Regions from separate parts of the Streptomyces sp. NPDC002324 genome, predicted to be linked through region 1. Evidence: riboswitches for the same ligand, from Rfam matches in the RefSeq annotation. Region 1 holds a riboswitch; each other region holds the start of a gene.
What was found. A riboswitch is a leader RNA that binds a small molecule or an ion and turns the genes downstream of it on or off. The one in region 1 is predicted to bind cyclic di-AMP.
Positions count from the first base shown of each region.

Region 2: linked by a shared signal. The riboswitch ahead of ACWCRJ_RS28690 (transglycosylase family protein) and the one ahead of ACWCRJ_RS03605 (C40 family peptidase) in region 1 are both predicted to bind cyclic di-AMP.
Region 3: linked by a shared signal. The riboswitch ahead of ACWCRJ_RS25930 (peptidoglycan DD-metalloendopeptidase family protein) and the one ahead of ACWCRJ_RS03605 (C40 family peptidase) in region 1 are both predicted to bind cyclic di-AMP.
Region 4: linked by a shared signal. The riboswitch ahead of ACWCRJ_RS08180 (NlpC/P60 family protein) and the one ahead of ACWCRJ_RS03605 (C40 family peptidase) in region 1 are both predicted to bind cyclic di-AMP.

Region 1 is NZ_JBSFCF010000002.1:122,223-127,292, forward strand. It holds gene ACWCRJ_RS03580 (8-amino-7-oxononanoate synthase) at 1-62, shown strand, start outside; gene ACWCRJ_RS03585 (DUF397 domain-containing protein) at 120-344, opposite strand; gene ACWCRJ_RS03590 (helix-turn-helix domain-containing protein) at 354-1,214, opposite strand; gene ACWCRJ_RS03595 (ATP-binding protein) at 1,483-1,941, shown strand; gene ACWCRJ_RS03600 (DUF6328 family protein) at 1,913-2,500, opposite strand; gene ACWCRJ_RS03605 (C40 family peptidase) at 2,577-3,050, opposite strand; cyclic di-AMP (ydaO/yuaA leader) riboswitch at 3,054-3,224, opposite strand; gene ACWCRJ_RS03610 (hypothetical protein) at 3,618-3,935, opposite strand; gene ACWCRJ_RS03615 (ATP-dependent Clp protease proteolytic subunit) at 3,943-4,629, opposite strand; gene ACWCRJ_RS03620 (hypothetical protein) at 4,857-5,070, opposite strand, start outside.
Region 2 is NZ_JBSFCF010000025.1:119,824-124,893, reverse strand. It holds gene ACWCRJ_RS28700 (FtsB family cell division protein) at 1-230, opposite strand, end outside; gene eno (phosphopyruvate hydratase) at 358-1,638, opposite strand; gene ACWCRJ_RS28690 (transglycosylase family protein) at 2,061-2,756, opposite strand; cyclic di-AMP (ydaO/yuaA leader) riboswitch at 2,761-2,960, opposite strand; gene ACWCRJ_RS28685 (transglycosylase family protein) at 3,143-4,207, opposite strand; gene ACWCRJ_RS28680 (cytochrome P450 family protein) at 4,435-5,070, opposite strand, start outside.
Region 3 is NZ_JBSFCF010000021.1:120,074-125,143, reverse strand. It holds gene ACWCRJ_RS25940 (SGNH/GDSL hydrolase family protein) at 133-918, opposite strand; gene ACWCRJ_RS25935 (DUF6250 domain-containing protein) at 1,100-1,816, opposite strand; gene ACWCRJ_RS25930 (peptidoglycan DD-metalloendopeptidase family protein) at 2,029-3,030, opposite strand; cyclic di-AMP (ydaO/yuaA leader) riboswitch at 3,035-3,194, opposite strand; gene ACWCRJ_RS25925 (alpha-galactosidase) at 3,497-5,070, opposite strand, start outside.
Region 4 is NZ_JBSFCF010000004.1:141,552-146,621, forward strand. It holds gene ACWCRJ_RS08170 (M23 family metallopeptidase) at 1-511, shown strand, start outside; gene pcrA (DNA helicase PcrA) at 611-3,127, opposite strand; cyclic di-AMP (ydaO/yuaA leader) riboswitch at 3,369-3,542, shown strand; gene ACWCRJ_RS08180 (NlpC/P60 family protein) at 3,552-4,826, shown strand; gene ACWCRJ_RS08185 (hypothetical protein) at 4,854-5,070, opposite strand, start outside.

The DNA.
Region 1 (5,070 bases):
CGGATCTCACGCAGGGGCAGATCGACCGAGCCGTGGGGATCATCGGCGATACGCGACCGTGAGTCGGCGTCCCGGCCGAGCCTCGCCGCAAGCGGAAGGACGAACGCTGTCGGTGGGGGTCACCGCAGCGTGGTGATGAATCCCTCCCAGGCGTCGGGGTCGAACAACAGGGCGGGCCCCGCCGTGTTCTTCGAGTCGCGTACGGCCACCAGCCCGGCCCAGCGGCCGGATCCCGGACGGGCCGTCTCCACACAGTTGTTTATCCCGGTACTGCGGCTGCTGCGCAGCCATCGCACATCGGGCAGTTCGGTACTGGTGGGTACGTTCCGAGGCAGTGCGGACATGGTGCCTCCTTACGCGCCGGCGGCTAGCCCGGCGATGTAATCCAACGAGTCCTCGGGCGAAAGGGCGTGGATCTGAAGGGCGTTGAAGGCCTCGACATACGCCTTGAGGTCTTCTTTCCGTTCGAGATAGAGGCTACTCGTCAAGTGGTCGAGAACAACCACGTCCAGATCGGATGTGCTCCGAAATGAGAAAATTACGAAAGGTCCCGTGACGCCGATATGCGCCCCGGCAGTGAACGGGAGCACCTGCAGTCGCACTTGGGGAAGCCGCGCCGCCTCGACCAGACGGACCAGCTGCCGGGACATGATCTCGGGACCGCCCACCACACGCCGGAGAACGCCCTCGTCGAGCACGGCGCTCAGCTCCATCGGCGGGTTCCCGCGCAGCACCTCCTGCCGCGCGAGCCGCACTTCCACGAGCGCGTCGAGTTTGTCGTCATCCAGCCCCTCCACCGCGGCCCGTGTCACCGCCCGCGCGTACTCGGGGATCTGCAGCAGACCCGGAACGACCGAGGTCTCCAGCGTCCGCATGCCCCCGGCCTGCGACTCCAGGCTGATGAAGTCCCGGTACGTCGGCGGCAGTACGCCCCGGTACGCGTGCCACCAGTTGTGCCGCCCACCGCCGTCCTCGGAGCCCGCGAGCGCCAGGAGCAGCTCCCGTAACTCGGTGTCGTCGATCCCGTACGCGTCCAGGAGCTTGCGGACGTCCGCGGGCTTCACCCCGCTGGCGCCCGTCTCGATCCGGCTCACCTTGGACTGGTGCCAGCCGACGCGATGGGCCGCCTCGATGCTCGTGAGCGCCGAACGGGTGCGCAGGACACGCAACTCGGCACCTAGCTTGCGGCGGCGCACCGCCGGACCGTACTGCATGGGATTCTCCTTCCGCCCGGCGCTCTCGATCGCGGTGACGACACCGGATGTCGGGGTGACGACAGAGGATGGACGAAGACCCCACCCAAATACGTTCGGTCGTCGGATAGTTCACCGCTTCGAGCGACAGATATATGCACATCTTGGTGGATCGCCACGCGTGACGGCCCAGGTAGTGGCAGTCTGGCGCGAAGCACCAGTCCGGGACCGTAGTCGAACCATCCGCTCCCTGTCGGACACCGGTCCCGTGGGAAAGGGACGCCTCGCCATGGCAGATCACCTGGAAGCATCCGTCACTCTGCCGAGCGATCCCGCCTCGGTGTCCGCAGCCCGGAACTACGTCGCCACCGTGCTCGCCGAATGGGGCCTGCCGGGCGACACGGGCATCGCGGACACCGTGCGCCTGATCGTGTCCGAACTCGCCACCAACGCCGTCCAGCACACACTGGGCCAGTCGCCCACCTTCACCGTGGACATCGCGCTCGACCGGGACGAGCACTTGCGGATCGGCGTCACCGACAGTCATCCGCGCTTTCCCAAACGCCTGCCGGCCGCCGTCCAGCAGGACAACGGCCGGGGCATGGTCATCATCCGCTGGCTGACCGCGGAGTGCGGCGGCAGGCTGAGCGTCAGACCCACGCGGGAGGGCGGCAAGACGGTGGCGATCGAACTTCCGTGGACGCTCCCCGTCCAGCCGGTCACCGCAGGTGGTCCGCCGGAGACCTGACGGGGCTGTCGTCCTCGACCGGTGGCGTCGGGGGCGGCAGGGGCGTCGGCGGCGGGAGTGGCGACGGCGGCGTGGTGTCGCGGCCCGAGGCGCGTCCCACCAGTTTCGGGAGCAGGCCCCACAGGAGCAGGCACGCCAGGAGCGTGCCGGACCCGGCGGCGACACCGGCCGTCCGGCTGAGCGTCACGTCCACGACGAGCGTGACGGAGCCGGTGAAGGCCGGCATCAGCACGATCAGGCCCGCGGTGGCCAACCGGGACGAGACCTGGACGATGGCGGGCTTGGCGTTCTGCTGGAAGAGCGAGCGGTGCAGGGCGGCCGGCGCGGTGAAGAGCGTCGCCGCGAGGACGGCCAGCAACAGGGTGGTCACGTAGGTGACACGCTGGAAGGTGTCCAGGTCCGGAAAGCGCGGGGTGAAGGCCAGCGTCAGCAGGAACGCGAAGAGGATCTGCACCCCGGTCTGGGTGACCCGCAGCTCCTGGAGCAGCTCGGAGAAATTGCGATCGGCGCGTTCGAGGGGTGTCTCGTTACGTGCCGGGCGGGTGGGTTCCTCGGCCATGGCGGCACGGGTAACCACATGTGTACGACATACGCCAGCGGGGGCGGCGGACAGTTCCGCCGCCCCCAGCGGTGGGTCAGCGGACCCGGCCGTACCAGACGCTCTTCGTCCAGATCTTCTGCAGCCGGACGACGTCACCCGTCTTCGGCGAGTGCCAGATCTTTCCCTTCCCCGCGTAGATACCGACGTGGTAGACGTTCGAGCCCGAGTGGAAGAAGACGAGATCTCCGAGCTTGCGGCTGCTCACGGAGATGTGCTTCGTCTTGTTGTACTGCTGCTGGGCAGTACGGGGCAGCTTCTTGCCCGCCTTCTTGAACGAGTAGAGCGTCAGCCCCGAGCAGTCGAACCTGCCCGGACCCACGGCGCCGTACTTGTAAGGGGAGCCCTTCTTGGAAGCCGCGACCTTGAGTGCCTTCGACGCCACCGTGGCGGCCTCGGCGCCGGATGCGACGCCCGGGACCACGATGCTGCCGCCGACGGCGGCGATGGTCAGAGCCGAGGCCGTACCGGCCCGGGTCAACAGCGACGGGACACGATTCAGCGCAGTCATGCGCAACCCTTCGTCAGCCGCCTGTGAAGGATGACCTGTCGGATTCGGGCTGGCGAAGTTGCCCGGCCGCTGACGCGGCTTCACCCCAAGGGCTGCTCGGCGCGGTCATGGCGTGACCGTTCCGGCGACCCGTCGTGCTTGGGTCCTCCACTCCTGCCGATGCACTTCTGTCGACCGGTAACCGGGCGGCGGCAGGACTCGGCGTCCACCCGGATCGCCCCGCCGCTGCGGCGGGGGCTTGTCGTCGAGAAGGGATCTTGGCGTACTCAAGTGCGAAAATCCCAACGGAACCGGGGATTTGTGGTCTTACTCACCACTCGCCCGTTCGGGTGGACAGGGCGTTTTCCCTCGTTGTGTCCCAGTGGTCGAGGAGGTCCGCACCAGCGCCGGAATGCAGTACTCCGCCCATGTACCAGGCATCTTGCGCAACTTCACAGGTCCTCACGACGTATGGGCCGATGGGTCGATCGCGGTAGGCCGACCGGAGGGCGTCGCGCCGGGACCGGACGCCCCGTCAGTAGTACGGCGCCCGATGCGCGATCGGTTCAGGCGGGTGACGCGAACGGCTCAGGCGGGGGAGTCCTCCGCCTCCGGCGGCAGCGCCACCCGGCCGGCGCGCCGCTCGCCGTCCAGGATGCGCAGGGCCCGCGCGAGCGTCGGGGCGTGCACCTCGTTCTCCCCGCGTCTGTGCATCAGTTCGAGCGCGTCGCGCAGGGCGGTCGCCTTCGCTACGAGCGCCTGCGCCGCGCGCAGCCCGCGGTACGTGTCGCCCGGACGGGCCGGATTGATCCGGCCGAGGAGGTCCACCACGTCCAGATAACGGTCGATCAGTTCCGCCTCGGCGCGGGTGAGCGCGGGCAGGGGCGGCAGTTCGGGCGGGAGCATCCGCGCCTCACCTCGCGCCGGGGAGCGGGAGTGAGGGGGGCGTGGACGAGGGTGGTGGGGGTGAGGGGGGTGTAGGTGGGGTCTTGCGGCTCCGGATCACCCGGTCGGCCAGGCCGTACGCCACCGCCGCCTCGGCGTCGAGGAACTTGTCCCGCTCGATGTCGGCGCTGATCCGCTCCGGGCTCTGCCCCGTGTGCCGGACGAGCATCTCCTCGAGGTTCCGGCGGTTGCGCGTCAACTCCTCGGCCTGGAGCGCCAGATCGCTCGCCTGCCCCTCGATCGGGTCGGCCAGGGCCGGCTGGTGGATCAGCACGCGCGCCCCCGGCAGCATCGAACGCTTGCCCGGTGTGCCCGCCGCCAGCAGCACCGCGGCGGCCGACCCCGCCTGCCCCAGGCAGACCGTCGCCACGTCACAGGTGACGAACCGGATCGTGTCGTAGAGCGCCGTCATCGCGCTGAAGGAGCCGCCGGGCGAATTGATGTACAGCGCGATGTCCCGGTCCGGCGCCTGGTACTCCAGGTGCATGAACTGCGCCATCACGTCGTTCGCCGACGTGTCGTCGATCCGCGTCCCGAGGAACACGATCCGTTCCTCCAGCAGCTTCGAGTACGGATCCATCGTCCGGTGACCCGTGCTGGTGCGTTCGGTGAACTCGGGCAGCACATGACGGGCCGACGGTGGGTTCTCGGGCATGGGGTGTGCCTCCTCTGATCGACTTCCGTAAAAAATGTACAGGACGTACGGACTCTGGAGGAGGGAGATCGGCTGAAAGCGAACGGATCCCCGCGGAACGGGGCTCCGCGGGGATCTTCGGTGGGGCGTTGGTGGAGACCTTGGTGGGGACTTCTGGTTCGGGAATCTCCGGCGGGATGTCTGGTGGGATGTCTAATTGAATGTCTGGTGGGATCGGATCCGGGCGATCAGTTGAGCGGCGCGGGGGCCGGGGTCCCGTAGAAGGTGACCGGCGGCCAGCCGCGGGCGGCGGCGAGTTCGTTCAGGGCGTCCGCGACTTCGAGCGCGCTGATCCGCTGGGCGGCCGGGGCCTCCGTCGTGGCGACGCTGAAGGTGACCGTCAGTTCCGTCATCTCGGTGCCGGGCATACGAACCGTGCCGCTGAACCTGGCGCCCTCGGGG
Region 2 (5,070 bases), on a different contig from region 1:
GTGTCGGCGATCTCGGCGCGCTGGGAGACGTACTGCCTTATGGGATAGGCGAGCGCCACGATCATCGAGCAGAGGACGAGGGCGAGCAGCGCGGCCCGGCCGGTCAGCCGGGAGCGACGGACCTGGCGCTTGGCCTGCGAGCGGTAGACCCGGGCGGCCGTCTGCTCGCCCAGCACCTTCAGCCGGGTCGCGGTGGAGAAACGGTCCCGGTCCCGGTCCTTCACGGCCATGTCCCGCGCCCCTTCTTCTGCCTTCTCCCACGCGCACGCGCGTACGTCCCCGCACACGGTACGGGACCGGTACGGGGACGTACGTACGACTGGCGCGGGCTTGGCCCTCAACGGGTCAGCCGGCGGCTCAGCCCTTGAAGCGCGGGAAGGCGCTGCGGCCGGCGTAGACCGCGGCGTCGTCGAGGATCTCCTCGATGCGCAGCAGCTGGTTGTACTTGGCGACGCGGTCCGAGCGGGCCGGGGCGCCGGTCTTGATCTGTCCGCAGTTCACGGCGACGGCGAGGTCGGCGATGGTGACGTCCTCGGTCTCGCCGGAGCGGTGGGACATCATGCACTTGAAGCCGTTGCGCTGGGCCATCTCGACGGCGTCCAGGGTCTCGGTCAGCGAGCCGATCTGGTTGACCTTGACGAGCAGGGCGTTGGCGGAGCCCTCCTCGATGCCGCGGGCGAGGCGCTCGGGGTTGGTTACGAAGAGGTCGTCGCCGACGATCTGGACCTTGTCGCCCAGCTTCTCGGTGATGGTGTTCCAGCCGGCCCAGTCGTCCTCGAACAGCGGGTCCTCGATGGAGACGAGCGGGTACGACGCGACGAGGTCGGCGTAGTACTCCGTCATCTCGGCGGCGGAGCGCTCCTTGCCCTCGAAGGTGTAGACGCCGTCCTTGTAGAACTCGGAGGCGGCGACGTCCAGGGCGAGGGCGATCTGCTCGCCGGGGGTGTAGCCGGCCTCCTTGATGGCCTCCAGGATGAGGTCCAGGGCGGCGCGGTTGGACTCCAGGTTCGGGGCGAAGCCGCCCTCGTCGCCGAGGCCGGTGGACAGGCCCTTGGTCTTCAGCACCTTCTTGAGGGTGTGGTAGACCTCGGCGCCCCAGCGCAGGGCCTCGGAGAAGGACTCCGCGCCGATGGGGGCGATCATGAACTCCTGGATGTCCACGTTGGAGTCGGCGTGCGAACCGCCGTTCAGGATGTTCATCATCGGAACGGGCAGCAGGTGCGCGTTCGGGCCGCCCAGGTAGCGGAAGAGCGGCAGATCGCTGGCCTCGGAGGCGGCGTGGGCGACGGCGAGGGAGACGCCGAGGATGGCGTTGGCGCCGAGGGAGCCCTTGTTGTCGGTGGCGTCCAGGTCGAACATCGCCTGGTCGATCAGGCGCTGCTCGGTGGCGTCGTAGCCGACGAGCTCCGGGCCGATCTGCTCGATCACGGCGAGGACGGCCTTCTCGACGCCCTTGCCGAGGTAGCGGTTGGGGTCGCCGTCACGCAGCTCGATGGCTTCGAAGGCACCGGTGGAGGCGCCGGACGGAACGGCGGCACGACCCGTGCTGCCGTCGTCGAGGCCGACCTCGACCTCGACGGTGGGGTTGCCTCGCGAGTCGAGGATTTCCCGGGCTACGACGACGTCGATGGACGGCACGAGCATCTCCTTCATGGGATGTGACGCTGGTTGTGCGGGGCCGCTGGGGCCTGGCGACTAGAGCCTAACCGTCCCCGGGCCGTCGGCAGCCGACCGACCGTCCCGTGGACAGACAGACCGTACCCATTGTTCCCGGTCGGAACAAAGGGGGGTGGTCGAGAAAGTGAACAGAAGGAGGAGGCGGGCACGAAAAAGCCCCGCCCCGGTGCGTACGGGGGAATGCGCACCGGGGCGGGGAGCCCGTGGGGACGGGGGGACGGCCCTCACGAGGTCTTCACTATGGAGGACACGGCTGTGAGCGGGCTGTGGTTCAGCCGGGGAGCGGCCTGTTTTCCGGCCCGGCTGAACCTGCCCCGCCTGCCCGGCCGTGGGGGCGGCCGTGGGGTCGGCAGGCGTGTGGCGGCCGTCGTGGTCGCCGTGGGTCAGCTCAGGTGGAGCTGCTGGCCCGGGTAGATGAAGTCGGCGTCGTCGATGATGTCCTTGTTCAGCTCGAAGAGCTTCTCCCAGCCACCCTTGACGTTCTTCTTCGCGGCGATGGCGCTGAGGGTGTCACCGGTGACGACCTTGTACTCGCCGTCGCCCTTCTTGACCTTCTTGCCGGTCGGGGTCTTGACGGTGGCGCGCTCGGAGGAGCGGGAGGAGCGGGTGTCCTCGGTGCTCTTCTTGGTGCTCTCCTGCGTGCTCTGCGAGGAGGAGCCGGAGGAGTCGGCGTTGCCGGAAGAGGCGGCGGCGCCGTCGTAGGAGGCGCCGGACAGACCCTTGCCGCAGACCGGCCAGGCACCCTTGCCCTGACCGGCGAGGACCTTCTCGGCGATCGCGATCTGCTGGGCCTTGCTCGCCTGGTTGGCGGTGGAGGCGTACTGCGTACCGCCGTAGGCGGCCCAGGTGGAGGCCGAGAACTGCAGACCGCCGTAGTAGCCGTTGCCGGTGTTGATGGACCAGTTGCCGCCGGACTCGCACTGGGCGACGGCGTCCCACTCGGAGGCGGTGGCGGCGGAGGCGCTGCCGGCGGCCATCAGCGGGGCGGCGACCGCCGCGGCGCCGGTGACACCGACGACGGCGATGGCGCGAGCGGCCTTGGACGGACGACGGTGCTTGCCCTTGCTGGAAAACAGCATGGAGAGATCCCCTCACCGACGCCTGCGAGGTGAGCTGTCGGGTTCGGGCCGGTTGAGTTGCCCGGCCGCGCACGCTCGCCTCTCGGCTCACGTCGCGCGGCTTCACCCCCAGCCGGTTCCGGTCGTGCGCCCCCGAAGGGCCGCAACCGCCGGACCCGGCACTTACCTTGGGTCCCCCGCTCCTGCCTACGGCGCTTGACGCGACGACTGTTCCTCACGGCCGATGGCAGGATTCGGCGTGCCGACCGGGAGGGCCCGCTGTGGCGAGCGGTCACGACCGTAAACAGGTGATTGCCCGAATTTCAAAGACGATCAGGGGGTCTGTGATTCATCTCCCACAATGATCAAAACGGGCATTCAGGGTCGAACCATGACGCGAACTGCCGCTACTTTTCGCCCGTTTCGGCACCGACTTCGAGGGTCTGACCGGGAAGGATAAGGTCCGGGTCAGTTCCGACCGTGCGCTCGTTCTCGGAGTACAGCGTCCGCCACCCGCCGTTCAGGCCGAGCGAGTTCACGATGCCGGTCAGACTGTCGCCCACGCGGACGGTGTAGGCGCCCTCCGCGCCCTCGCTCGACGCGCCGCCGTCACGCGAGGCGTGACGGCCTGAGGTGGCGCCGTCGGCCTTGTCCGCCCCGGAGCCGGTGTCCGCGCCCTCGTCGGCGCTGGCGCCGCGATGCCGGCCGCTGCCGCCGTCGACGTCATCGTCGGCCGCGGAGCCGTCCGCCTGGCTGGAATCGTCCGTGTTCGCACTGCCGGATTCCTTGGAGCCGGTGCCGGTGCCGGTGCCGCTGTCGCCGGAATCGGTGGAGTCCGCGGCGTCGGAGCCCGCGTCCGGCTCGGTGGTCGCCTTCGTGGAGCCGTCGAGGGCCTTCGCGGACGCGTCCGACGACTCGGTCGACTCGGTCGATTCCTTCGACCCGTCGGAGCGCGTGGAGTCGGTGCCGTCGGCCGACTTGGCCGAGCCGGTGGACCCGGTCGAGTCGGAGGAATCCGATGCACCCGATGAACCGGATGCGCCGCCGGAGTCGGACGAGTCGTCCGCGACACCCGTGTCCACGTCGGCGGGACCCGAGTCGCCGCCCAGGTTGTGCAGCAGTCCGCAGGTGGACCAGACGCCTACGCCCTGGTCCGCGAGGACCTTCTCGGCGACGGCTATCTGCTGCGAACGGCTGGCCTGGTCCGCGGTCGTCGCGTAGTCGAGGCCGCCGTACTTCTCCCAGTTCTCCTGGGTCAGCTGGAGGCCGCCGTAGCGCCCGTTCCCGGTGTCCGCGCTCCAGAAGCCACCGCTCTCGCACTCCGCCACCTGGTCCCAGGTGGTTCCGCTCGCCGCGCTCGCGCCGGTGGCGCCGAGGAGTGGGATCGCGATGGCCGACCCGGTGACTCCCGCCGCGACGAGGAGAGCCGGAGCCTGACGGGGGCGACGGTGACGACCGTTCCCGGAGAGCATGCGGTTGCCTTTCACACGACAGCGGTGGTCTGTGCGACGGGCGCGGTGCCCCCTTCGCACTGACGTGTGAACGTATCGGCAGTCGATCAGTTGTCACAAGTTAATGCAGCGCAGATCACGTGAAGATCACAGAGTTGAGGGAGCGTCAATTTCTGGCTCGGAATGGGGTAGTGTTACGGCCCGTCCGGGTACAACTACGGGCCGCTCACGGCGCGATCACCACCCACTCACGGCCGCGCCCGTGGGGTGAATTCCACCGGAAGCGTGCGCAATCCACGCATGATGAGGCCTCCCCGCCACCGCAAATCGGCCGTATCCACTGCGAGTCGCAGATCGGGGAGCCGGGTGAGGAGCGTCGCCAGCGCGCTCTGGCCTTCGAGCCGGGCGAGCGGCGCGCCGAGGCAGTAGTGGATGCCGTGGCCGTAGCCGAGGTGCTGGTTGTCACGGCGGGAGAGGTCCAGGGTGTCGGGGTCCTCGAAACGGGCCGGGTCGCGGTCGGCCGCCGCGAGGACGACGAGGACCGGGTCGCCGGGGGCGATGTCCTGCCCGCCCAGCGTGAGGGGCTCGGTCGCGAAGCGCCAGGTGGCGAGTTCGACGGGACCGTCGTAGCGCAGGAGTTCCTCGACGCCGGTTTCGAGCAGCCCGGTCTCGCCGGCGGCGAGGGAGGTCTGGAGGCGGGCCCGCTGCTCGGGGTGGGTGAGCAGGGCGTACGTGCCGTTCCCGATGAGGTTGACGGTGGTCTCGAACCCGGCGAACAGCAGGATGAACGCCATCGCCGCGGCCTCGTTCTCGGTGAGGTGCTCCCCGTGGTCGGAGGCGCGGATGAGCGCGGAGATGAGGTCCTCGCCCGGGGCGGGGTGCTC
Region 3 (5,070 bases), on a different contig from region 1:
GGGAACTGCGCGAGCAACCACGACGGGCGCAATCAGGCCCACCGACCCGCACCCCCGCGACACCCAGGCCCCCGCCACCCCCCGAAGCCCTGGTCCCGCATCAAATGCGGCCGACCGCCGGAGGCGACCCGGTCAGGCCACCACCCCGATCCGCACCCTGATGTCGTCCGGCGACAGGTGCCCCTTCGCCGACACGTGGTCCCCGGAGGACTCCCCCCGCAGCCGCCGCCCGATCCACGGCACCAGATACTCCCGCGCCCACTGGATGTTGTCCCGCCGCATCTCCAGCGTGCCGCGCGGCGGCAGCGGGGGCCACGGCTGGTCGGGGTCGGCCGGGACGTCGACGCCCAGCACCTGACCGGCCCGCAGGGCGACCCGCGTGTGTCCCTCCGGCGACAGGTGCAGCCGGTCGAGATCCCAGGCCCGCCGGTCCTGCACCGTCTTCAGGGACCACAGGTCCAGCACGGGACACCCGTACCGGTCGGCGATGGCCCGCACATGCAGGTTGTACGTGGCGATCTTGCCGCGCAGATGCCGGAGCACCGGTACGTCACGGGTGTCGAAGCCGGTGGTCACCATGACGGTGCCGACGGCCGAGGTGAGCCTGGACACCGCGCGCTCGAACCGCTCGGCGACCTCGTCGGGATCGGTGCCCGGCCGGATGATGTCGTTGCCGCCCGCGCAGAAGGAGATGAGATCCGGCGCGAGCTCCAGAGCCCTCGGAATCTGGTCCGCCACGATCTGGTCGAGGAGTTTTCCCCGCACGGCGAGGTTGGTGTAGTCGAAGTCGCCCTCGGGCACCCGGTCCGCGAGGAGCACCGCGAACCGGTCGGCCCAGCCGACGAACCGCCCGTCGGGCCCCGGATCGCCGACGCCCTCGGTGAAGCTGTCCCCCAGCGCCACGTACGACCCGATCATCGTTCTGCTGTCATTCGAATCGTCTGCCACATCGGCCCATGATTCACCGTGGCATGTGACCTACGCGACCGTAATAAGGACTTGACGGACGGTGAGATAGACCACGGGTCAAGTGTTGGACAACCCGGAATACTCCAGGTCGGGATGGCCGCACTCCACCATCCCCACCCCCTCTCCCCCCTCAGCGGCGACCGCGCAACCTCCACACCCGGAAGTCCTCGATCCGGAAATGGCTCCAGGTGGTGCGGAAGGCGAAGTGCCCACTCGTGTACGGCGCGGGATCGACGTAGTCGAACACGAGCCGGCCGTTGTTCCACCACCGGACCTTCGACCCGTCGGAGACGATCCGCACCTGATGCGGCGCGTTCGCGACGAGCAGCGGCTCGGTGTAGTCGTAGATCAGTGGCCGCACGCCCGCCTCACCGACGTACCGGCGCAGGCGTGTCGTCGTGTTCGTGTTGGCGCCGTACCCGACGTAGTACGTCTTCAGGTGGTCGTACTCGGCGAGCGCGCCCGAACGCGGGGTGGCGAAGAGATCACCGGGTGAGCGCACATCGACGGCGTTCCAGAAGTTGTTGAGGTCGGAGACCCTGTCGTTGGCCCCGCCCGCCGAGACCGGCGTGGCCGTGTACTCGACGACGTACGGCCCTTGCAGTTTCCGCTTGAACCAGACCGTGGCCCCGGCCGGCACATCGACCTCCAGCACACCCCGCGATGCGGCGACCACCCCGCCCCTCTCCAACTCCACGGCCCACTGCCCGAGCCCGTGCCGGAAGTCGTCGGCGGCGATCAGCCGGCCCCGCCTCGGACGCGGGTGCGCGGCCGCCGTCCCCGCCGGAGCGAGCGCCGCGAGGGCGGCACCGGCGGCGAGGGCTCCGAAAGCTCTACGGGTGGTCATGACACTCCTGTCCCGATGGAAGGAAAGGGGAACGACGACGCGACGCGACGCGGAACCCGGATCCCCCCGCATAGAAAGCGCTTACGGAGATCACTGTGTACTTCCGTTCGCCCCCTGTCGAGGCTTCGGTCGGCCATGCCACACGACCGCAACACCGAAGGCCGGCCCCCAAGAAGCGGGGCCGGCCTTCGGTGTGGTTGAGGGACGGAACCTCAGACGCTGACGCCCTTCGAGCGAAGGTAGGCCAGCGGGTCGAGGTCCGAGCCGTAGGACGGCGTGGTGCGGATCTCGAAGTGCAGGTGCGGCCCGGTGACGTTGCCGGTCGCGCCCGAGAGGCCGATCTGCTGACCGCCGCTCACGGACTGCCCCGCGGAGACGGAGATCGAGGAGAGGTGGGCGTACTGGGCGTAGTAGCCGTCGGCCAGCCGGATGACGACCTGGTTGCCGTACGCGCCGCCCCAGCCGGCGGAGACGACGGTGCCCGCGCCCACGGCCTTGAGGGCGGTCCCGGTCGGGGCCACGAAGTCGACGCCCGTGTGGTAGCCGCTGGACCACATGCTGCCGGCGGTCTTGTACGCCGTGCCGACGGTGGCGCCCTGGATGGGCAGGCTGAAGCCGGAGCTGTTGGCCGACGAGGACTGGCCGTTCGACGTGGAGGCCGACGCCTGGGTGTCCTTGGACTCCTGCTTGGCGGGTGCGGAGGGCTTCGGCGTCGTCGACGACTCGGCAGGCTTCGAGGACTGCGACAGCTGCGGCTTCGACGACTGCGGCGTACCGCCCGACGCGGCCTGCCCGCCTATCGACAGCTTCAGACCCGGGTGGATCAGCGACGGGTCGGAGCCGATCGCCTCGCGGTTGTCCGAGTAGAGGCGCTTCCAGCCCCCGTCGACGTCCTGCTCGTCCGCGATCTTCGCGAGGTAGTCGCCGACCTTCACCGAGTAGGTCTTGGCCGTCTTCTTGGTGGCGGTCCGCTCCGCCTGCGCGGCCTTCTCCGCCTGCTCGATCCGCGCGCCCGCCTCGGCCGCGGCCTGCTGGGTGGCGATCGTGGCCGTCTTCTCGGAAGCCCCGGACACGGCGGCCGTCGGGGTGGCGGCCTGGGCGCCGGCGGCTCCGATCAGCGGCAGCGCGAGCGCAGCACCGCCGGTCCCGGCGGCGGCGATCGAGCGGGTGAAACGCTGGGACTTGGGACGGCGGTGCTTACCCTTCGCGGGCATGACGAATTCCTCTCCGGCGCCTGCGAGGTGAGCTGTCGGGTGCGGACTGGAGATGTCCGGCCGTGCTCGCGCACGGCTGTACCCCTAGCCTCTTCCGGAGACCGGAACAGGCGGTGATTCCTGTGGGTCCCCCGCTCCTGCCGTGGATCGGGTCGGTGTGCGGCTCCGGTCGGCGGCAGGATTGGGCGTCCGTCCGGATTGACGCCGAACGTAAGCGACTTGTGCCCACAGAGACAACCATTGGGACTTCCTGTGCGTCTTTCTACCTGATCCTTACATCAATCCACCATCACGCTCCGTCGAAGACCGGTCTTGAACATTTCCCAACCGCCCTGGAAACATGCGCGAATTACGTGCACATGGCGACAGCGGAACGTCACGAATATGACGCTGCTCACTCCCCTACGGGCCAGTAGGCTTTATTCCAGGGCTTGTTGGATTTAAAGCTCTATTTCGGACAGATCGCTCAAGTGCGACGCAGGTGGATAACCGTCGCATCGAAGTCGCCACGCAACCCCGTCGGCAACCCGTGGTGCAACAGAACGGCCCCTCGGTGCACTTCGCCCGTTTCGCGGCACTCATACACTTCTGTCGGGTCCAGTCCGCGCAGCCGGAGCGGAGCGGGCTGCTCACCGTAGTGCTGGGCCTGGAGCCAGGCCAGGACCACGACCTCGTCGTCGAGGACGTACTGCACGGCGCTCAGGCCACCCGTCGGCGGGCGCAGCCGGTAGAGATCACCGCGCTGCACGACCGGCCGGATCCGCTTGTACAGCTCGACCCAGCTCCCCGCCTCGGCCAGCTCCTCCTCCGTCCACTCGGTGAGGTCGCCACCGACGCCGAGCACGCCCGCCATGGCGCTGACGAAACGGAACCGCAGGGTGCTGACCCGGCCGTTGAGCTGGTTGTTCGGGCTGTCGGTGACCCATGCCGCCATGGTCCGGGCCGGGTGGATCTGGCTGAAGCCGTGCTGGATGGCGAGCCGGTCTAGCGGGTCGGTGTTGTCCGACGTCCACACCTGGTCCGTCCGGGCCATCACCCCGAGGTCGATACGACCGCCGCCGCCGGAGCACGACTCGAACGCCACCCCCGGGTGCGCGGCCCGCAGCCGGTCCAGCAGGGCGTAGAAGGCGTGCACATGCTCGATCCACAGTTTCTGCGGATACGGCTCGCCGGGCCAGCCGGCATCCGTGAAGCAGCGGTTGAAGTCCCACTTCACATAGTCGATCGGCGCACTGGACAGCAACGCGTCCAGCTTCTCCCACAGGTATTCCTGGACGTCCTCGCGCGCGAGATTGAGGACGAGCTGATTACGCAGCTCCGTCCGCTTTCGTCCCGGTTGGAACTGTGCCCATTCGGGATGCGCCCGGTACAGCTCGCTGTCCGGGTTGACCATCTCGGGCTCGACCCAGATACCGAACCGCATTCCGAGGGCGTGCACGTATTCGGCGAGGGGCTTGAGCCCCTTCGGGAAGCGGTCCGGGTTGGGCGTCCAGTCGCCGAGGCCGGCCCGGTCGCTCGTACGCGCCCCGAACCAGCCGTCGTCCACGACGAACAGTTCGACCCCGATGGCCGCCGCGCGCCGCGCGAGCGTCCCCTGCTGCTCCTCGGAGATGTCGAACTCGGTGGCCTCCCAGGAGTTGAAGAGCACCGGCCGGTCCTGGTCCGCGTCCGGGATGACGTACGTCCGCTGGTACGCGTGCCAGGCGCGGCTCGCCCCGCCGTGGCCGCCGTCGCTCCACAGGCCGGCGAAGACGGGCGTGGTGAACGTCTCCCCCGTCTCCAGCCGCAGCAGACCGGACTCGTCGTATCCGGCGCCGCCGGTGATCTGCACGCGGGCGTCCGGCAGTTGTGCGACCGCGATCCGCCAGGATCCCGACCAGCCCAGGGCGCAGCCGTAGACCTCGCCGCGCTCCTCGGTGGCGTCGGTGTCCAGGGCGACCCAGGGCAGGTGCTGGTGCCCGGTGTGGCCGCGCCGGCTGCCGATGACCTTCTCGCCGTAGGTGAGGTCGCCGCGCACGAGCCGCGACTCGGCCGCCCATC
Region 4 (5,070 bases), on a different contig from region 1:
CGACTTCGCCGACCGGGCGAGCCGGACGCAGGAGCGCATCGACCTCAAGGCGCAGCAGGAGCTGGAGCAGAAGAAGGCGGCGGCCGACGCGGCCCGCAAGGAACGGCTGCGGCCGAAGTTCGCACTGCCGGTCGCCCAGCACGGACTCAGCGCGTACTACGGACAGTCCGGCGTCAACTGGATGTCTCTGCACACCGGCATAGACTTCCCGGTCTCGTACGGCACCCAGGTGATGGCCGCGACCGACGGCACCGTGCGCACCCAGTGGAACAGCGCCTACGGCAACATGGTCATCGTGACCGCCAAGGACGGCACCGAGACCTGGTACTGCCACCTCTCCACCTACAAGGTCGCCTCGGGTACGACCGTCAAGGCCGGCGACCCCATCGCCTACTCGGGCAACTCGGGCAACTCGACCGGCCCGCACCTGCACTTCGAGGTCCACCCGGCGGGCGGCTCCGCCATCGACCCCCTGCCGTGGCTGCGCAGCCACGGGCTGGACCCGACGTAACGGGCACCGTAGCGGGCACCGTTACGGACAGCGAGAACGAAGAACGGGCCCCTGCCGAACGCAGGGGCCCGAGGTGTGTCACGCGGCGACCGACCACCGCTACAGCTTCTCCACCGGTGCGTACCGCAGCAGCAGCCGCTTCGGCTTGGTGTCGCCGAAGTCGATCGTCGCCTCCGCGTTCGCGCCCGTGCCCCCGACGCCGACGACCGTGCCGAGGCCGAACTGGTCGTGGGTGACGCGGTCGCCCACGGCGAGCGAGACCACCGGCTTCTCGTTGCTGCGGCGGGTCGCGAAGCCGGACGCTCCGGAGGCCGAGGAACGGGAACGGGACGACGACAGCGAGGACGCGATCCCGGAGGCCGGACCCGAGGACACCGGCGCGGAGGCACCCGTGCGCTTCCACTCCAGGTGTGTGGCCGGGATCTCTTCCAGGAAGCGGGACGGCGGGTTGTACGAAGGCTGGCCCCAGGCGCTGCGGAGGGTGGACCGGGTGAGGTAGAGCCGTTCCCGCGCGCGGGTGATGCCGACGTACGCCAGGCGGCGCTCCTCCTCCAGCTCCTTGGTCTGGCCGAGGGCGCGCATGTGCGGGAAGACGCCGTCCTCCATGCCGGTGAGGAAGACGACCGGGAACTCCAGGCCCTTGGCGGTGTGGAGGGTCATGAGCGTGATGACGCCCGAGCCGTCCGCCTCGTCGTCGGGGATCTGGTCGGAGTCGGCGACCAGCGCCACCCGCTCCAGGAAGGCGGGGAGCCCGACGGGCGTCGCGGCTGCCGCCTCGCTCTCACCCTCGCCTTCCGCGGCCGTGGCCTCCTGCTCAAACTCCAGCGCGACGGCGGCGAGTTCCTGGAGGTTCTCGATGCGGGTCTCGTCCTGGGGGTCGGTGGAGGCCTGCAACTCGGCCAGATAGCCGGTCCGTTCGAGGACCGCCTCCAGGATGGTCGCCGGTCCGGCGCCGGACTCCACGACGGTCCGCAGGTCCTCCATCAGCGTGTTGAACCGCTTGACCGCGTTCGTGGACCGGGCCGCCATGCCGTAGGCCTCGTCGACGCGCTTCAGCGCCTGCGGGAAGCTGATCTTCTCGCGCTGCGACAGGGCGTCGATCATCGCCTCCGCGCGGTCGCCGATGCCGCGCTTGGGGACGTTGAGGATGCGGCGCAACGGGACCGAGTCCTCCGGGTTGGCGAGGACCCGCAGATACGCGAGGACGTCCCGGACCTCCTTGCGCTCGTAGAAGCGGACGCCGCCGACGACCTTGTAGGGCAGGCCGACGCGGATGAACACCTCTTCGAAGACACGGGACTGGGCGTTCGTACGGTAGAAGACGGCGACGTCGCCGGCCTTCGCGTCGCCCGCGTCCGTCAACCGGTCTATCTCGTCGGCGACGAACTGGGCCTCGTCGTGCTCGGTGTCGGCGACATAGCCGGTGATCTGCGCGCCCGCGCCCGCGTTCGTCCACAGGTTCTTCGGGCGGCGGGACTCGTTGCGCTCGATGACCGCATTGGCCGCGCTCAGGATCGTCTGGGTGGAGCGGTAGTTCTGCTCCAGCAGGATCGTCGTCGCGTCCGGGTAGTCCTCCTCGAACTGGAGGATGTTGCGGATGGTCGCGCCACGGAAGGCGTAGATCGACTGGTCGGCGTCACCCACGACACAGAGTTCGGCGGGCGGTACGTCCCACTCGTTGGGCGGCACGTCCACGGGGTGCTCGGAGGTGCCGACCAGCTCTCTGACCAGAGCGTACTGGGCGTGGTTGGTGTCCTGGTACTCGTCCACGAGGACGTGGCGGAAGCGGCGGCGGTAGTGCTCGGCGACATCGGGGAAGGCGCGCAGCAGATTGACCGTCGTCATGATCAGGTCGTCGAAGTCGAGCGCGTTCGCCTCACGGAGGCGGGACTGGTAGAGCGCGTAGGCCTGGGCGAGGGTCTTCTCGAAGCCGTCGGTGGCCTGGGCGGCGAAGTCCTCCTCGTCGATCAGCTCGTTCTTCAGATTCGAGATCTTGGCGCTGAAGGACTTGGGCGGGAAACGCTTCGGATCGAGGTCCAGGTCACGGCAGACGAGCGCCATCAGGCGCTTGCTGTCGGCGGCGTCGTAGATCGAGAAGGAGGACGTGAAGCCAAGCTTCTTCGACTCGCGCCGCAGGATCCGTACACACGCGCTGTGGAAGGTCATGACCCACATCGCGTTCGCGCGCGGTCCGACGAGCTGCTCGACGCGCTCCTTCATCTCGCCCGCGGCCTTGTTGGTGAAGGTGATCGCGAGGATCTGGCCCGGGTGGACGCGCCGCTCGCCGAGCAGGTGCGCGATGCGGTGGGTGAGCACCCGGGTCTTGCCGGAGCCGGCTCCGGCCACGATAAGCAGGGGCGAACCCGCGTGGACCACGGCCGCGCGCTGGTTCTCGTTCAGCCCGTCCAGGAGGGCCGCCGCGTCCAGGGCGGGACGGGGGGCTCCGTCGCGGTAGTACGCGTCCCGGTCCGGGGGCACGTCGAACTTCCCACCGAACAGATCGTCCGGAAGCGGCTCCGGTACGTGATCGTCCTCGGGTGGCGGCGGGGGCTCCTCCGCATGGCCGCGGGGGGCCTGGAGGTCCGCCAGGAAGCTGTCGTCAAAGAGGCTGCTCATCGCTCTCCGAGTCTAGGCGCCCGCACTGACAGCGAGAGGCCGCCCCGGAAAGTCCGCCCCCGCCACCTACCGCGACCGCCGTGCGACGGTGAGCGATCGAGCCTACCGTTTGTCGCGCCGAAGAGGCTAAGGTCACGAAAACGTATCGGGCATATCGCACATCAACCTTCACACGAGCCACACGAGTTGGCTAACTTTTTCTTCTGGGCCGTACGACCCAACCGGCGAACGTCGCCGGGCCGCACGACCTCCGCCGAGTCCGGTACGCCTCCCCGAGGCGCCCGGAGCCGGGGACCCACCGTTCTCCGGGGTGAATCGACCCGACCGCCGCGCGCGGCGAGGGCCGTAGGGCAAACCTTCCGAAGCTTGCGCCCGAACCCGACAGCTAACTCGGTAGGCGGACAACGGAAGGAGACGCCGCACCATGGCGCCGCACCGCAAGCCGCGTCCGGCCGGAACGCGCGCGGGCATACGCACCCCCGCTCTCGCCACCGCCGCCCTCACCTCGGTGGCCCTGCTCTCCCAGTCGGGCACCGCCACGGCCGCGCCCTCGACCGACGACAAGCCGAGCCTGGAGGAAGTCGAGAAGAAGGTCGACGCCCTCTACCGCCAGGCCGGTTCGGCGACCGAGAACTACTACGGGGCCAAGGAGAAGACGGCCAGGCAGAAGAAACAGGTCGACACCCTTCTCGACGGCGTCGCCAAGCGCACGGAGAAGCTCAACGAGACGCGGGAGGAACTCGGTTCCTTCACCGCGCCCCAGTACCGCACGGGCGCGGCGGCCCCCGACCTGGCCTCGCCGCTGCTGGCGGGCGACCCGCAGGGCTACCTCGACCAGAACCAGTTGACGGACCGTTCGGCAGACCGCCGGCAGGAGGCCGTCGGCGCGTACGTCACCGAGCAGGCCGAGGCGGCGGATCAGCGCCAGGAGGCGAGCGACAGCCTCGAACAGCTCACCGAGTCGCAGAACAGGCTCAAGGCCGGCAAGGCCAAGGTCCAGGCGAAGCTCGCCCAGGCCCGTGAGCTGCTCGCCGGCCTCACCGCCGAGGAGAGGGCCCGGCTCGCCGCGATCGAACAGCGCGAGCGGGAGGAGGCCGACCGCAAGGCGGAGGAACTCGCGCGACAGCAGGCGGCACGGGCGACGACCGTGGAGACGCGGGAAGCCCCGCCTGCCCAGGAGGGTCAGGGATCGCAGGAAGGCCAGGGATCACAACAGCCAGGCCGGGGATCGCAGGAAGGCCAGGGATCGCAGGACACCTGGGAGGACACGTCCACCGGCACGGAGACGTCCACCGGCGCCACCTCCGGGACCACCCTCCCGGCCGAGGACTTCACCTATGCCGCGAAGGCCGACAGGGCCATCGCCTTCGCCCGCGCGCAGATCGGCAAGCCGTACGTCTGGGGCGCCACCGGCCCCGGCTCCTACGACTGCTCCGGGCTCACCCAGGCCGCCTGGAAGGCCGCCGGCGTCGACCTCCCCCGCACCACCTTCGATCAGCTCACCGCCGGCACCACGGTCCCCCTCGCCGAGGCCAGGCCCGGCGACCTGGTCTTCTTCTACGACAACATCGGCCATGTCGGCCTCTACATAGGCAACGGCATGATGATCCACGCCCCGAAGCCGGGCACCTACGTCCGCGAGGAGTCGGTCTTCCACGACGGCGAGTCGTCGGTGCACAGCGTGGTGCGGCCTGCGTAGCCGCACGGTCGACCCGGGGGCGCGCCGTCAGGTCCAGAGCACCGCGATGAAGATGTTCGCGATGGTCAGCGCGCCCACCAGGCCGAACAGCGGCTTCTCCACCGTCTCTTCGTCCCGTTTCACGTAGACCAGTCCCAGGATCACGATCAGCAGTGCGAGTTTGACGCCGATCTTGATGTTGTCGACGGGTTGATCGTCCGCCTGGTTGAGGCCGACGAGGAGCACACCGGTGACGAGCATGGTG